3 regions of the Dickeya fangzhongdai genome follow, and region 2 is predicted to be linked to each of the others. Evidence: riboswitches for the same ligand, from Rfam matches in the RefSeq annotation. Region 2 holds a riboswitch; each other region holds the start of a gene.
What was found. A riboswitch is a leader RNA that binds a small molecule or an ion and turns the genes downstream of it on or off. The one in region 2 is predicted to bind thiamine pyrophosphate.
Positions count from the first base shown of each region.

Region 1: another riboswitch for thiamine pyrophosphate. It lies ahead of thiC (phosphomethylpyrimidine synthase ThiC); the one in region 2 lies ahead of thiM (hydroxyethylthiazole kinase).
Region 3: another riboswitch for thiamine pyrophosphate. It lies ahead of thiB (thiamine ABC transporter substrate binding subunit); the one in region 2 lies ahead of thiM (hydroxyethylthiazole kinase).

Region 1 is NZ_CP025003.1:272,299-277,608, reverse strand. It holds gene nudC (NAD(+) diphosphatase) at 1-273, opposite strand, end outside; gene CVE23_RS01275 (Rsd/AlgQ family anti-sigma factor) at 377-826, shown strand; TPP riboswitch at 884-999, shown strand; gene thiC (phosphomethylpyrimidine synthase ThiC) at 1,148-3,115, shown strand; gene thiE (thiamine phosphate synthase) at 3,115-3,750, shown strand; gene CVE23_RS01260 (HesA/MoeB/ThiF family protein) at 3,752-4,501, shown strand; gene thiS (sulfur carrier protein ThiS) at 4,498-4,698, shown strand; gene CVE23_RS01250 (thiazole synthase) at 4,700-5,310, shown strand, end outside.
Region 2 is NZ_CP025003.1:3,611,119-3,616,428, forward strand. It holds gene CVE23_RS16090 (LacI family DNA-binding transcriptional regulator) at 1-531, shown strand, start outside; gene CVE23_RS16095 (sugar phosphate isomerase/epimerase family protein) at 664-1,518, opposite strand; gene thiD (bifunctional hydroxymethylpyrimidine kinase/phosphomethylpyrimidine kinase) at 1,945-2,748, opposite strand; gene thiM (hydroxyethylthiazole kinase) at 2,745-3,539, opposite strand; TPP riboswitch at 3,574-3,678, opposite strand; gene CVE23_RS16110 (MalY/PatB family protein) at 3,744-4,946, opposite strand; gene CVE23_RS16115 (multidrug effflux MFS transporter) at 5,019-5,310, opposite strand, start outside.
Region 3 is NZ_CP025003.1:4,240,004-4,245,313, forward strand. It holds gene tnaA (tryptophanase) at 1-73, shown strand, start outside; gene sgrT (glucose uptake inhibitor SgrT) at 194-352, opposite strand; gene sgrR (HTH-type transcriptional regulator SgrR) at 464-2,131, shown strand; TPP riboswitch at 2,188-2,297, shown strand; gene thiB (thiamine ABC transporter substrate binding subunit) at 2,340-3,323, shown strand; gene thiP (thiamine/thiamine pyrophosphate ABC transporter permease ThiP) at 3,299-4,909, shown strand; gene thiQ (thiamine ABC transporter ATP-binding protein ThiQ) at 4,893-5,310, shown strand, end outside.

The DNA of each region.
Region 1 (5,310 bases), 1.7 Mb from region 2:
GAATTCCGCCAGCTGCACCGCGCGGCCCGCCAGTTGGAACAACCCGGCATCCTGATCCAGCAGTTGGCGCACCGAACCCATGTCGCTGGTCTTATCCTGCAGCACCAGCCATACCGGTTCCCCCTGCCACTCGCCAACCTGGCGGGCGGACTGCTGCTGCAACTGCCACTGCGCCGCCGTTCCCTGCGGCAATTCGCCCTGAGGCAGCCAGATCTGATGGCGGTGATACACCACCCACCATCCGCGTTCTTCACCCTTCAGCGTCACTTCCATCTCTTTTATTGCCCCGCTTATTACCAGATTGGCGTTTTACGACTATGGTTATAAATAATGACACGACTAACTGTCATCATCCTATCGATACCCGGAGTCAACCATGCTGAAACAGTTACAACGTCTGACGGAGAACGTTGGTGGCAATTACGCCTTGATCGATCAGTGGTTGCAGGCCCGCAAACATCTTTTGTTGGCCTATTACCACCTGCTCAGCATTCAGACAGGGAAAATACCGGAAGCACGGACGCTGGATGAATTTTGCCATCATCTGGTCGACTATCTGTCTGTCGGTCATTTTCATGTCTACGAACGCATGTTGCAGGAAAACATCATGCGCAACGACCGAAAGCTGACGCAGGCGTCGCACTTTGATGTCGCGCTGCGCAGCAACACCCAGCAAATCATGGATATTTACGACAGCCATCTGGCGTTTTTCATCGAGCCCGTCGACAGTCAGGAATTTCGCCAGACATTATCCGGCGTGGGTGAAGCATTGGCAATGCGCTTCACCCTGGAAGACAGCCTGATCCGACTGATGTTCGATCATTGACGACACATAGTCACAGCGCATAGAGTGTCAGAGTTTTAGTTCGCCCCGTGAAGGGGCGATATCTTGTCGGAGTGCCCAACACGCCGTATGGCGCGTGGGCTGAGACCGTTAATTCGGGATCCGCGGAACCTGATCAGGTTAATACCTGCGAAGGGAACAAGAGTAATCACATTGCCAGCCCTGGGCGCAACGTTCACGTTGCCGCCGCAGCCGCAAGACCCGGCATCACATAATTGCCGTTGCCAGCGGGCCAGCATCCAGCCATTACTCCCTCCGAGCTCCAGACAAGCAATTTTTCCTTTTAATGAACAGGAACTTGCTATGTCTACAGAACCAACCCAGTCTACAGAACAGAATGTTTCCGGAGAAAAGAAATCCTCCGGCCGTCGCGAACAACGCGCCGCCGCCCAGCAGTTTATCGACACGCTGCGCGGGTCGACCTTTCCCAACTCGCAGCGCATTTATCTGACCGGTTCACAGCCGGACATCCGCGTGCCGATGCGGGAAATCCAGCTTAGCCCGACGCTGGTGGGCGGCAGCCGCGACAATCCGCGCTATGAAGCCAACGAAGCGGTGCCGGTGTATGACACCGCCGGTCCGTATGGCGACCCGGCCACCACCCCGGACGTACACCGCGGGCTTGGCAAATTGCGCGCCGACTGGATTGCCGGGCGCGACGACACCGAAGCCTTACCGAAAGCCAGCTCCGGCTTTACCCAACAACGGCTGGCGGATATCGGCCTCGACCATCTGCGTTTTGAACATCTGCCGCAGCCTAAGCGCGCCAAAGCCGGTCGCCGCGTTACCCAGTTGCACTACGCCCGTCAGGGCATCATCACGCCGGAGATGGAATTCATCGCCATCCGTGAAAACATGGGGCGCGAGCGCGTGCGCGGCGAGGTGCTGCGCCAGCAGCATCCGGGCCACAGTTTCGGCGCGCTGCTGCCGGACAACATCACGCCGGAATTCGTGCGTCAGGAAGTGGCCGCCGGGCGCGCCATCATCCCCGCCAACATCAACCACCCCGAATCGGAACCGATGATCATCGGCCGCAATTTTCTGGTGAAGGTGAATGCCAATATCGGCAACTCCGCCGTGACCTCGTCTATCGAAGAAGAAGTGGAAAAACTGGTGTGGGCCACCCGCTGGGGCGCGGACACGGTGATGGACTTGTCCACCGGGCGCTACATCCATGAAACCCGCGAGTGGATCCTGCGCAACAGCCCGGTGCCGATCGGCACGGTGCCGATCTATCAGGCGCTGGAAAAGGTCAACGGCATCGCGGAAAACCTGACCTGGGAACTGTTCCGCGACACCTTGCTGGAACAGGCGGAACAAGGGGTGGATTACTTCACCATCCACGCCGGCGTGTTGCTGCGCTACGTACCGATGACCGCCAAACGCCTGACCGGCATTGTGTCGCGCGGCGGCTCGATTATGGCCAAGTGGTGCCTGTCGCACCATCAGGAAAACTTCCTGTACCAGCATTTCCGTGAAATCTGCGAAATCTGTGCCGCCTATGACGTCGCGCTGTCGCTCGGCGACGGCCTGCGCCCGGGTTCCATTCAGGATGCCAACGACGAAGCGCAGTTCGCCGAACTGCACACGCTGGGCGAACTGACCAAAATCGCCTGGGAATACGACGTGCAGGTGATGATCGAAGGCCCCGGCCATGTGCCGATGCAGATGATCCGCCGCAACATGACCGAAGAGCTGGAACACTGCCACGAGGCGCCGTTCTATACGTTAGGCCCGCTCACCACCGATATCGCGCCCGGTTACGACCACTTCACCTCCGGCATCGGCGCGGCGATGATCGGCTGGTTCGGCTGCGCCATGCTGTGCTACGTCACCCCGAAAGAGCATCTGGGGCTACCGAACAAAAACGACGTCAAACAAGGGTTGATCGCCTATAAAATTGCCGCCCACGCCGCCGACCTGGCGAAAGGCCACCCTGGCGCGCAGATCCGCGACAACGCCATGTCCAAAGCGCGTTTTGAATTCCGCTGGGAGGACCAGTTCAATCTGGCTTTGGACCCGGAAACCGCCCGCGCCTACCACGACGAAACCCTGCCGCAGGAATCCGGCAAGGTGGCGCATTTCTGCTCGATGTGCGGACCGAAATTCTGTTCGATGAAGATAACCCAGGAAGTGCGCGACTACGCCGCCCGTCAGGAGGCGCAGGCGCAACCGGTGGATGTCGGCATGGCGCAAATGTCGGCCGAATTCCGCGCCCGCGGCAGCGAGCTGTACCACACCGCCACCAGCCTGCCGCAGGAAGAACGCTGATGAACGGCATTTTTCCCGCTACTGACGCCCGGCTGGGGCTGTATCCGGTGGTTGACAGCGTAGAATGGATCGAACGTCTGCTGGCAGCCGGCGTCCGCACCATCCAGCTACGCATCAAGGACCAGCCGGCGGATCGGGCCGAACCCGACATCATCCGGGCGATCGCGCTCGGCCGTCGCCATCAGGCCCGGCTGTTCATCAACGACTACTGGCAACTGGCGGTGAAGCATCAGGCCTACGGCGTACACCTTGGGCAGGAAGATCTCGACACCGCCGATCTAAACGCGATCCGCGCCGCCGGGCTGCGGCTGGGCGTTTCCACCCATGACGACGCCGAACTGGCGCGCGCCGTCGCTATCTCGCCGTCTTATATCGCGCTGGGCCATATCTTCCCCACCCAAACCAAAGCGATGCCGTCTGCGCCGCAAGGGCTGGCCGAGCTGGCCCGCCATATCCGCGCGCTGGACGGGCGCTTTCCCACCGTCGCCATCGGCGGCATCAGCATTGACCGGGCGCCGGCGGTGCTGGAAACCGGGGTCGGCAGCATTGCCGTGGTCAGCGCCATCACGCAAGCGGCGGACTGGCGCGCCGCCACCGCGACGCTGCTGCGACTGATTGAAGAACGGGAGGCGTAACATGCTCGACGATCAGGCCTTTATGCGTTACAGCCGCCAGTTGCTGCTGGAAGACATCGGTCAGGAAGGGCAGCAGAAGCTGGCGGAAGCCCGGGTGCTGCTGGTGGGTCTGGGCGGGCTCGGCTCGCCGGCGGCGCTCTATCTGGCGGCGGCCGGCGTCGGCACGCTGCTGCTGGCGGACCACGACACCCTGCACATCTCCAATCTGCAACGTCAGATTCTCTATCGCAACGCCGACCTTTCACGCCCCAAAGCGGTGCTGGCCCGTCACGCGCTGGAAGCCGTCAATCCGCTGGTGAAAACCGTGGCCCTGACCACCCGGCTGGCAGGCGAGTCACTTGAGAAAGCGGTGGCGCAAGCCGATCTGGTGCTGGACTGCTGCGACAACATGGCGACCCGCCACGCGGTCAACGCCGCCTGCGTCGCGGCGCAAAAACCGCTGATCAGCGCCAGCGCCGTCGGTTTTAGCGGCCAGTTGCTGGTGCTGACGCCGCCTTATCGGCACGGCTGTTATGCCTGCCTCTACCCGGACGCCAGCGAACCGCAGCGCAACTGCCGCACCGCCGGCGTGCTCGGCCCGGTGGTCGGCGTGATGGGTACGTTGCAGGCGCTGGAAGCGATCAAGCTGCTGTGCGGTTTGCCCTCGCCGCTGGACGGCAAGCTGCGGCTGTTCGATGCGCGCCAACAGCAGTGGACCACGCTGCAACTGACGCACTCGTCTACCTGCCCGGTATGCGGAGAGCAGGCATGAAGATCCGGCTTAACGACGATGTTATCGAACTGCAGGACGAGCTGACCGTGGCGCAGTTGCTCAGCCAGTTGAACCGGCTGCAGCCCGGCACGGCGCTGGCTATCAATCAAACCATCATCCCGCGTGATGCCTGGACGCAACACCCGCTGCGCGACGGTGATGACATTTTGCTGTTTCAGGCAATCGCAGGAGGTTGAAATGCTGAAGATTGCGGATACCACTTTTACTTCCCGGTTATTAACCGGGACCGGAAAATTCGCCAGCGCGCGACTGATGCAGGACGCCCTGCGCGCTTCGGGTTCACAACTGATCACGCTGGCGATGAAACGCGTGGATTTGAAAGGCGGCAGCGACGCCATTCTGGCGCCGTTGCGCGAGCTGGGCGTACACCTGCTGCCGAATACCTCCGGCGCCAAAACCGCCGGGGAGGCGGTGTTCGCCGCCCGGCTGGCGCGCGAAGCGCTGGGCACGCACTGGGTGAAGCTGGAAATCCACCCGGACATGAAATACCTGCTGCCCGACCCGGTGGAAACCCTGAAAGCCGCCGAACAGCTGGTGAAAGACGGCTTTGTGGTATTGCCTTACTGCGGCGCCGACCCGGTGCTGTGTAAGCGACTGGAAGACGTCGGCTGCGCCGCGGTGATGCCGCTGGGCGCGCCGATCGGTTCCAATCAGGGGCTGCAAACGCGCGATTTCCTGCGCATCATCATCGAACAGGCACGGGTGCCGGTGGTGGTGGACGCCGGCATCGGCGCGCCCAGCCACGCGGCGGAAGCGATTGAACTGGGTGCGGATGCGGTACTGGTCAA
Region 2 (5,310 bases):
GTTTCCAGCGTCGGAATTGATGACCGGCTGGCCTCCCGTTTTGTGCTTGAGCATCTGCTAAACAATAACCGCCAGCGTATTGCCATGATCAATCACGACCTGAATTATAAATATGCCCAACTTCGGGAACAGGGCTATCGGGAAATGATTGCCGAGCGCGCCCTTCATTACGCTTCGGTTATTTATGCCAGTGAACTCAGTTACGAAGCGGGAAAAAAAGCCATGCTATCGTTGCTTGATGAGGAAATACGACCGGATGCGGTATTTGCCGTATCAGACACACTGGCGGCCGGGGCGTTAAAAGCGATTGAAGACGCGGGATTACAGGTGGCGAAAGATATCGCCGTGATCGGTTTTGACGGTACCGAATTAAGCTATATTACTTCGCCGCAATTAAGCACCGTCCAGCAGCCTTCACAGGAAATTGGCCGGCAGGCCGTAAAATTACTGCTGCAAAAAATCAACGAGCCTGACAGCCTTCCTGAAAAAAGAATCCTGGACTGGCAATTTATTTCCCGGGCATCCGGTTAGGATATTATGCGTTACACGCTGACCGGCAGATGGTCTGAAAAACAATAACGCTCTCTTTGATTAACGCGGACTGTGGTACAGACAACCTCATAATAGGTTGTCTGTAGCTACTCAAAAAAAGATCATGTCATCTTAGGGATTGACATGCTTTAGCAGAAATTTCCTGGCGGTGGTGATAATCGAATAGGGATCTTTGGGGGCATCGTGTTCAACGATAAACCAGACTTTGCCCGCTTTTTCTGCCGCCGGGAATATTTCATCCCAGGTCAGAATACCTTCCCCGGCCGGCGCAAAATTCATTTCATCATTACGCATACCAATCGGTGCGTGGTCCTTGGCATGAACGGCAAACACCCGCCCTTTATATTTTTTCAGCAGACGCGCCGGGTCCTGACCGCCTCGCGTCACCCAGGCCATATCCAGTTCGATCGCCAGATTGGGGGCATGATCAAAAAGAATTTCCAGCGCCGTTTTGCCATTGTACTTTTTCATCTCAAAATCATGGTTATGGTAGCCCAGCGTCATCCCCTGCTTTTTAAGATGGCGCGCCAGATTATCCAGCTCCTGCGCCATATTTTTCCATGCCTGCGCGCTGTCCGGCCGGTCAGCCGGTTCAATCCAGGGAACAATCAAGACACGATTACCGATAGCATTGTTAAACGCGACCACGCCTTGACTGTCCTGCCGCAAACTCGTGAGCTGAACATGCGCCGATATCGCCTTCAGGTTATATTTCTCAAGCAGCGTTTTCATCTCGTCAGATGACACATTATGGTCGCCGACCAACTCGACGGCATTAAATCCCGCCTTATTAGCCATTGCGAACTGTTCTTCCAACGAGCCGACATTACGCAGGGTGTACATTTGCAGCGCGATGGGCACATTCCCTTTTCCCGCTTCAAGGTTCGCTCTGGCAAGTAATGGCAACGCATTGAGGGTAAACAACGAGATAAAAAGTGATAAACGTAAAAATCGCTTCAGGTACATAAGACTCTCCAGATAGATGTTCCTTGTTTTGTTGTTATCAATGTCTCAATTACTTCTGCCGGCCGAAACGCATTTCCCGGCCTTCGCCATTAGGTTTCCCACAAAAAGTAATCGATTACTTTTCATGTTAATCAGAAAGAAAAAATATCTCAACTGCCAACGACAAGGCGTTGGCGATTCACGGCTTACATCAAAAAAAACGGCAACACAGGAATATCGTAATACCCCCACCCCCCTTAATATTCTGCCGCTGTTTTCAGAATAAGGCGGTGCTTACGGCCATACATTTTTATCTGGCTGCAATAACATGCTCTTTTCAGTCGATGCGCATTGGCTGTTGCGGCAATCACGCTGTCAGGCGCGGATCCTGGATGCGATGCGGCCATTGCCGACGGCCTTTTCCACCGCCGGCAATCAATAAATGCGTCACCACCAGCGATGAAAATGGTGTACCGGGCCGATGCCGTGGCCGACCTCCAGCGAATCCGCCTGTTCCAGCGCGCCTTGCAGATACGCCCGCGCGGCGGACAGGGTATCCGGCCAGTTGTCATAACGCGGGCGCAACGCCGCCAGCGCCGCCGACAGCGTGCAGCCGGTGCCGTGCGTATGCCGGGTGTTGACGCGCGGCGCGCTCAGCCGCACCGGCTCCGCATCCGGCATGAACAGCCAGTCCGGGCTTTCGCTGTCGCTCAGGTGACCGCCTTTCATCAGCACCGCCTGACATCCCATCGCCAGCAGCGCGTCCCCCTGCCGTCGCATGCCCCACTCATCGTCGGCGGGCGTGCACTGCAACAGCGCCGCCGCCTCCGGCAGATTGGGGGTAATCAGCGACACCCGCGGCAGCAGCAGCTGGCGCACCGCCGCCACCGCTTCCGGCGCCAGCAGCGGATCGCCGCTTTTCGCCAGCATCACCGTGTCCAGCACCACATACGGCACCGGGTAGCGCTGCAGCCGGTCCGCCACCGCTTCCACGATATCCGTCTGCGCCAGCATGCCGATTTTGGCACTATCGATACGGATATCGCTCAGAACCGAATCCAGCTGGGCGGCGACAAACGCCGGTTCAATGCGATAGACCGACTGTACGCCGCGCGTATTCTGCGCCACCAACGCGGTAATCACGCTGGTGCCGTAGGCGCCCAGCGCCGAGAACGTTTTCAGGTCGGCCTGAATACCGGCGCCGCCGCTCGGGTCGGTGCCGGCGATAGTCAACGCGTTGATACGTTTCATGCCGGCGCCTCCCGGTTCAGGGTATACAGCGCATCCAGAAACGCGGGGATGAAACTCCCCGGCCCGTGCGCCTGTGCCGCGGCCTGTTGCCCGCAGTGCGACATCACCGCACAGGCGGCGGCGATATGACTGAGCCGGTCGCCCTCCAGCGCGCAGAAACCGGCCACCACCGCCGACAGCGCGCACCCGGTGCCGACCACCCGCGTCATCAGCGGATCGCCGCCGGGTACCGCCAGCACTCGCTCGCCGTCGGTCACGTAATCCACTTCGCCGGTTACCGCCACGCAGGTGGCCCAGCGGCGCGCCAGCGTAACGGCTGAAGGCAGCGCCGCCAGCACATCGTTGCCGCTGTCCACCCCGCGCCCGGCCGAACATTCGCCGGCCAGCGCCATGACTTCGGAGGCGTTGCCGCGGATCGCCGCCGGCTTCATCGCCAACAGTTCAAAAGCAAACTCGGTGCGAAAACGCAGGCCGCCCACCGCTACCGGGTCCAGCACCCACGGCGTGCCGACCTCGATGGCGCTCGCGACCGCCGCGCGCATCGCCTGCGCGCGGTCGGCTTCAAGCGTACCCAGATTAATGAGTAACCCATCAGCCAGCGCGCCAAACTGCGCCGCCTCGCCCGCGTCCACCACCATCGCGGGCGAGGCGCCCAGCGCCAGCAGCACATTAGCGGTAAACCCCTGCACCACCTCATTGGTGAGGCAGTGCACCAGCGGCGCGCGCAAACGGAAAGCATCAAGGGAATCCGCGACGGACGCGGCAGGGAAAAGTACAGGTCGAGCGTTCATAAACCTCCCAACCGGCGTGAAAGAAGGCGGTACCGGCGGGATACCGTGACTTCCCTACGCTGGCATAATCCAGATCAGGTAATACGGGTATATCTCAGCCGTTTTCCATGACAGGAACGCGGCACCCCGAGTCAACGAACGCCATTATTGGAAGCATTGGCTAAAAAGGTCAATGGCGGAAAAAAGACGCCATGCCGCGCCGCGCTACACCAGCCCTCCTGTTTTCCCCCTCGCCGTAAACATATCGGCTAATTTCGCCAGTGCGGAATGCAGCAGGGTGCGTCGACAGGCAAAATTAATCCGGGCAAACCCGGCGTACGCCGCGCCGAACTTCGCGCCATCATCCAGCCACAGCCCGGCCTGGTTCAGCAAAGTCGCCGGTAAATCGGCCGGCGCAATGCCGCTTTCCCGAAAATCCAGCCAGCCAAGATAGAGCGCATCGGCGTCGAACAGCCGGACCGGTGAGTCCGGGCCAAGGTTCGCCTGCAACAACGCCCGGTTATCGCGCAAATAGTCCAGCAACGCGGATAACCACGGCCCGCCATGACGGTAAGCCGCTTCGCAGGCCGTCAGCCCCAGCATATTGGGGATATACAATGAACAGCGCGCATAGGTTCGTTTCAGCGCGTCGCGTATCGTCTTATTGGGAATGAACAGATTGGAGGTGTGCAATCCCGCCAGATTGAAGGTTTTACTCGGCGATGTGCAGGTAATGCTGTGGTCGGCGAATTCGTCGTTAATGCCGGCAAACGGCTGATGCCGTTTCGCGGGGTTAATGATCAAATCCTGATGAATTTCATCGGAAACGACCATCACGCCATGACGCCGGCAGATGTTGCCCATCGCCAGCAGCTCGTCCCGGCTCCAGACATGCCCGGTCGGGTTGTGCGGATTACATAAAAAAAACAGCCGCGTCGTCGGCGTGATCGCCTGTTCAAAGGCATCAAGATCCAGCGTATACCCTGATGCCGTTTCGGTGAGCGGAGCCGTCACCACCTGGCGGTCGTTCATCGTTACGCTGTGATAAAACGGCCCGTAAACCGGCGGCTGGATCAACACCCCCTCCCCCGGCTGGGTAAACGTCTGCACAATCATGCTCAGGCTGTTCACCACCCCCGGACTCTGCACGATCCAGTCTTCATGAATTCGCCAGCCATGATGATGCCACTGCCATTGGATAATGGCGTCAAACAGGGTTTCGCTGGCTCGCGTATAGCCCAAAACGCCCTGGTTGATGGCGTCGTGCAGCGCCTGTTGCACTTCATCCGGGCACCTAAAATCCATATCCGCAATCCACAAAGGCAGCGGCGGCCGTGAGGTGGGGTGCGGCAGATACGGAGAAGGGTATTCCCATTTCAATAAATGAGAATGCGAAAAATCGATAACCTCATCGAAACGGCAAGTCATACCTCACTCCAATTCCCTATATCATCCCGCTGCCAGATATCGCCCCCATGCCGGACATCACTCCGGCATGGATCAATTCGAATTCGGGGACGGTTTTTCGAGCGCCGCCGGCTCCGATTGATGCCGTCTGACACGCGTCATCCGGTAAGCCTGCAGTTGTAGCAGCAGCGCTACGGCCAACAGAAAATAGGCGGCAATCATCGGCGACCAATCGTCGCGCCAGCTGTTCATCACGGCCCAGGCAACCAGCGAAGAGAACGACATCTGTATCGCCGCCATCAGCGCGGAGGCCTGCCCGGCCAGCGACGTGAACGGAGACAGCGCCACCGCCGCCCCGGTCGCAATCAGTACGGCGAACCCCAGG
Region 3 (5,310 bases), 630 kb from region 2:
CAAAGGCCTGACCTTTACCTACGAACCGCCGGTATTACGCCACTTTGTCGCCCGCCTGAAACCGGTGGAATAACGCTCCGCCATAAAAAAAGCCAGCGGAATACTCCGCTGGCTGGTGAACAGCACCATTACTCAGAACACTGCGGCGGTTTCCCGCCGCTGTTCTCACTCTCATTCGATGTCGCCGCCGGCCTTACAACCAGCGACGATAGTCTTCCTCATCCATGTCCCGGATCTGCCATTGGGTAACCTGCAGCAGCAACGCCATCCGCTGGGCGGCGGTGAGTGCGCCCCATCCCCGGCGGCATCCCCGGCAGAGCCAGTGATGATAAAAGCGGAATAACCGGCACATATTGCCTCCCCTTCGCGGCGGTTCACGTACTGAACCATTCACTGACTGAAAGTATCCGCGTAATATAGGGAAAAATATATTGATGAGCTTGAGCCACGGAGTTCCTCTTTTATGTCCTCGCCACGCCTGCAACAACAATTCATCCGGTTATGGCAATGCCTGCAAGGTCAGGATACCGACACCACGCTGCAGGAACTGGCGCTGCTGCTCAACTGCTCCCGCCGTCATATCCGCTCTCTGCTGAACGCCATGCAACAGCAGGGTTGGCTCACCTGGCAGGCGGAAGCCGGGCGCGGCAAACGCTCGCGCCTCGGCTTTCTCTACACGGGGTTAGCCCTGCAACAGCAGCGCGCCGAAGACCTGCTGGAGCAGGACCGCATCGACCAGTTGGTGCAACTGGTGGGCGACAAGGAAACCGTGCGCCAGATGTTGCTGTCTCACCTCGGGCGTAGCGTGCGGCAAGGGCGCCATCTGCTGCGTATCCTGTACTACCGGCCGATGCACAACCTGTTGCCCGGCAGCGCGTTGCGGCGTTCGGAAACCCACATCGCCCGTCAGATTTTCAGCGGGCTGACCAGCTTAAATGAGGAAAATGGGGAACTGTTGCCGGATATCGCTCACCACTGGCAGGCGCTGTCGCCGCTGCACTGGCGTTTCTATCTGCGCCCGGCCATCCGTTTTCACCACGGTCGGGAGCTGACCATGGAGGACGTGATCGCCTCGCTGTCCCGGCTGACGGCGCTGCCGCTGTTCTCACACCTGAGCGACATCGCTTCCCCTACGCCGTTCGTGCTGGATATCCGGCTCAGCATGCCGGATGACTGGCTGCCGTGGCTGCTCGGCAGCGTACCGGCGATGATCTTGCCCAAAGAGTGGCAAACGCTGCCGGACTTTATGCGCCAGCCCATCGGCACCGGGCCGTATCAGGTGGTGCGCAACTCGCCCAACCAGTTGAAAATCGCCGCGTTTGACGACTACTTCGGCTACCGGGCGCTGATTGACGAAGTCAGTATCTGGGTGCTGCCGGACGCGCCGATCATTCCCGCCTGTACGGTTACATTGCAGGGAGACGACACCACGGACAATGAACTGGAGAACCGGCTGGAAGAAGGCTGCTATTTCCTGCTGTTCGACCGCCGTTCGCCGCAGATGGCGGATCCGGAGATCCGTCACTGGCTGTGTCAGGTGTTAAGCCCGGTGGCGATGCTTGGCCTGGCCGATAGCCCGTACCAGAGCGACTGGTCCCCCGCCTATGGCCTGCTGCCGCGCTGGCATCACAGCCCACCGCGGGCGGTACGGGAAAAACCGGTTGGCCTGACCCACCTCACCCTCACCTGCTACCGTGACCATCCCGAATACGCGGTGATAAGCAGCATCATGGGCCGGCTGCTGGCGTCGCACGGCGTCACGCTGACGCTACGCTGTCTGGAGTTCGATGCCTGGTGTCAGGGCGACGACGCCAGCGATCTCTGGCTTGGCAGCGCCAACTTTTATCTACCGCTGGAATTTTCGCTGTTCGCGATGCTGTACGAGCTGCCGCTGCTGCGGCACTGTCTGGGCGATGACGAACTGGAACACACTGCGCGTCAGTGGCGTCAGGGCGAGTTGTCGCTGGCGGAATGGTGCCAGTCGCTGGTCAGCCGCCAGCAACTCCACCCGTTGTTCCACCACTGGTTGCGGTTGCAGGGGCAGGCCAGCATGCGGGGGCTACGCATGAACACGCTGGGCTGGTTCGATTTCAAATCCGCCTGGTTTGCACCGCCGAACCCGACGCCATGAGCGCTCGTCGCCGGTCATGGCGCTTTTCCTGATGTGACAAACACTTTACAATACCGCCGTTCTCAACGGGGTGCGGTCAACGCGCATAGGCGTTGCATCGCTGAGAAAATACCCGTCGAACCTGATCCGGTTAATACCGGCGAAGGGATTTGAGACTGCATCCCGCTTGCTCAAAGACCTTTGCCGCCTTCAACAATTGGAGCGCAAAGTGTTAAAGAAATTACTGTCCTGCCTGTTACTGCTGTCCGCCCCTGTGTTCGCCAAACCGACCCTGACGGTCTACACCTACGACTCGTTCGCCTCGGAATGGGGCCCCGGTCCGGGCGTCAAAACCGCGTTTGAAAAAGAGTGCAACTGCGAGCTGAAATTCGTGGCGCTGGAAGATGGCGTCGCTCTGCTCAACCGCCTGCGTATGGAAGGCAAAAATACCCCGGCGGATGTGGTGCTGGGGCTGGATAACAATCTGGTACAGGCGGCAGCGCAGACCGGCCTGTTCGCCCCGCATGGTGTCAACACCAGCGAGTTGACGGTGCCGGGCGGCTGGCATAATGACACCTTCCTGCCCTTCGACTATGGCTATTTCGCCTTCGTCTACAACAAGGACAAACTGAAAAACCCGCCCAAGAGCCTGCGCGAACTGGTGGAAAGCGACCAGCCGTGGAAAGTGATCTATGAAGATCCGCGCACCAGCACGCCGGGTCTGGGCCTGTTGCTGTGGATGCAGAAAGTCTATGGCGACAAGGCGCCGCAAGCCTGGCAGAAACTGGCGGCCAAAACCGTCACCGTCACCAAAGGCTGGAGCGAAGCCTACGGCCTGTTCCTGAAAGGCGAAGCCGATCTGGTGTTGAGCTACACCACCTCCCCGGCTTACCACCTCATCGCCGAGAAGAAAGACAGCTACGCGGCGGCCAATTTCAGCGAAGGCCACTATCTACAGGTCGAAGTAGCCGCGCAATTGGCCGGCAGCAAAAATCCGCAACTGGCGGCGCGCTTCCTGCAGTTTATGGTCAGCCCGACCTTCCAGCAGATCATCCCGACCACCAACTGGATGTACCCGGTTGTCAAAACCGAGCTGCCCGCGGGCTATAACACCCTGTTGTTGCCGGCTACCGCGCTGGAGTTCACCTCGCAACAGGTGGCCGAGCAGCGCGCGAATTGGGTACTGGCATGGCAACGCGCCGTCAGCCGCTGATTCCCGGCTGGCTGTGGCCAGGGCTGCTGGCGGCCGCGCTGCTGACCGGCACCGCGGCGCTGGCGTTCGCCGCGCTGTGGCTGGACGCGCCCGGCGCGCCCTGGCGGTCGTTGTGGGATGACAGCTACCTGTGGCATGTCATTCGCTTCAGCTTCTGGCAGGCGCTGCTGTCGGCGCTGCTTTCCACTCTGCCCGCGCTGTTTCTGGCGCGGGCGTTGTACCGCCGCCGCTTTCCCGGCCATCGCCTGCTGCTGCGCCTGTGCGCGATGACGCTGGTGCTGCCGGTGCTGGTGGCGGTATTCGGCATCCTCAGCGTCTACGGCCGCGAAGGCTGGCTGGCGCGCCTGCTGATGCAATTCGGTATCGAATACCGTTTTTCGCCTTACGGTTTGCAGGGCATTCTGTTGGCCCACGTCTTTTTTAATCTGCCGCTGGCGACCCGGCTGTTTGTGCAGGCGCTGGAAGGCATCGCCACTGAGCAGCGCCAGTTGGCGGCCCAGCTCGGCCTGCGCGGCTGGCACTTTTTCCGGCTGGTGGAGTGGCCGTGGCTGCGCCGTCAGTTGTTGCCCGCCGGCGCGCTGATTTTCATGCTGTGTTTCGCCAGCTTCGCCACCGTACTGGCGCTGGGCGGCGGCCCGCAGGCCACCACCATCGAACTGGCGATCTATCAGGCGTTGAGCTTCGACTATGACCCGGCGCGCGCCGCGCTGCTGGCGCTGTTGCAGATGGCGTGCTGTCTGGGGCTGGTGTTGTTCAGTCAGCGGCTGAGCCGGCTGCTGGCGGTGGGAGCCAGTAGCCGCCTGCGATGGCGCGATCCGCAGGACAGCGGGTTCAGCCGCGTTACCGATACGCTGCTGATTGCGGCAGCGTTGCTATTGCTGTTGCCGCCGCTGCTGGCGGTGGTGGCGGACGGCCTGAACCGTTCGCTGCCGGATGTCTTGCGCCAGCCGGCGTTATGGCAAACGCTCTGGACCTCGCTGCGCATCGCGCTGGCCGCCGGCGCGCTTAGCGTGGTGCTGACGTTGATGCTGCTGTGGAGCAGCCGGGAATTGAAACTGCGCCGGCGGGGGCTCTCCGCCCAGTTGCTGGATATAAGCGGGATGCTGATTCTGGCGATGCCGGGGATTGTGCTGGCGTCCGGTTTTTTCCTGCTGTTTAACCGCACCATCGGATTACCGGCTTCTCCCTACGGACTGGTGGTGTTGACCAACGCGCTGCTGGCAATCCCCTATGCGATGAAAGTGCTGGAAAACCCGATGTATGACACGGCGTCGCGTTATAGTCTGTTGTGCCAGTCGTTGGATATCCGCGGCTGGCACCGTCTCAGAGTGGTAGAACTAAAGGCGCTGCGCGCGCCCATCGCCCAGGCGCTGGCCTTTGCCAGCGTGCTCTCGGTGGGCGATTTCGGCATCATCGCCCTGTTCGGCAACGAACAGTTTCGCACCCTGCCGTTTTATCTCTATCAGCAGATTGGCGCTTATCGCAGCGCCGACGGCGCGGTGACGGCGCTGCTGCTGCTGATGTTGTGTTTTATGCTGTTTACCCTGATTGAAAAACTGGCAGGCCTTAATGATCGCGCTCGATAAGTTGACCTATCTCTACCAACACCTGCCGATGCGCTTCGATTTACAGGCGCAGCCCGGCGAGCGTATCGCCATTCTGGGCCCAAGCGGCGCGGGAAAAAGTACCTTGCTCAGCCTGATCGCCGGTTTTCTGCCGGCCGACGGCGGCCGCTTGCAGCTTAACGGACAGGATCACCGCGCCACGCCGCCGGCAAAACGCCCGGTGTCGATCCTGTTTCAGGAAAACAACCTGTTTCCCCATCTGACGCTGGCGCAGAATATCGCGCTCGGCCTGCACCCCGGCCTGAAACTGAATGCGGAACAGCGAGATACGCTGCGCGATATCGCCAGCCGAATGGGACTGTCGGAGCTGCTGGAGCGCCTGCCGTCGCAGGTTTCCGGCGGTCAACGGCAACGGGCGGCGC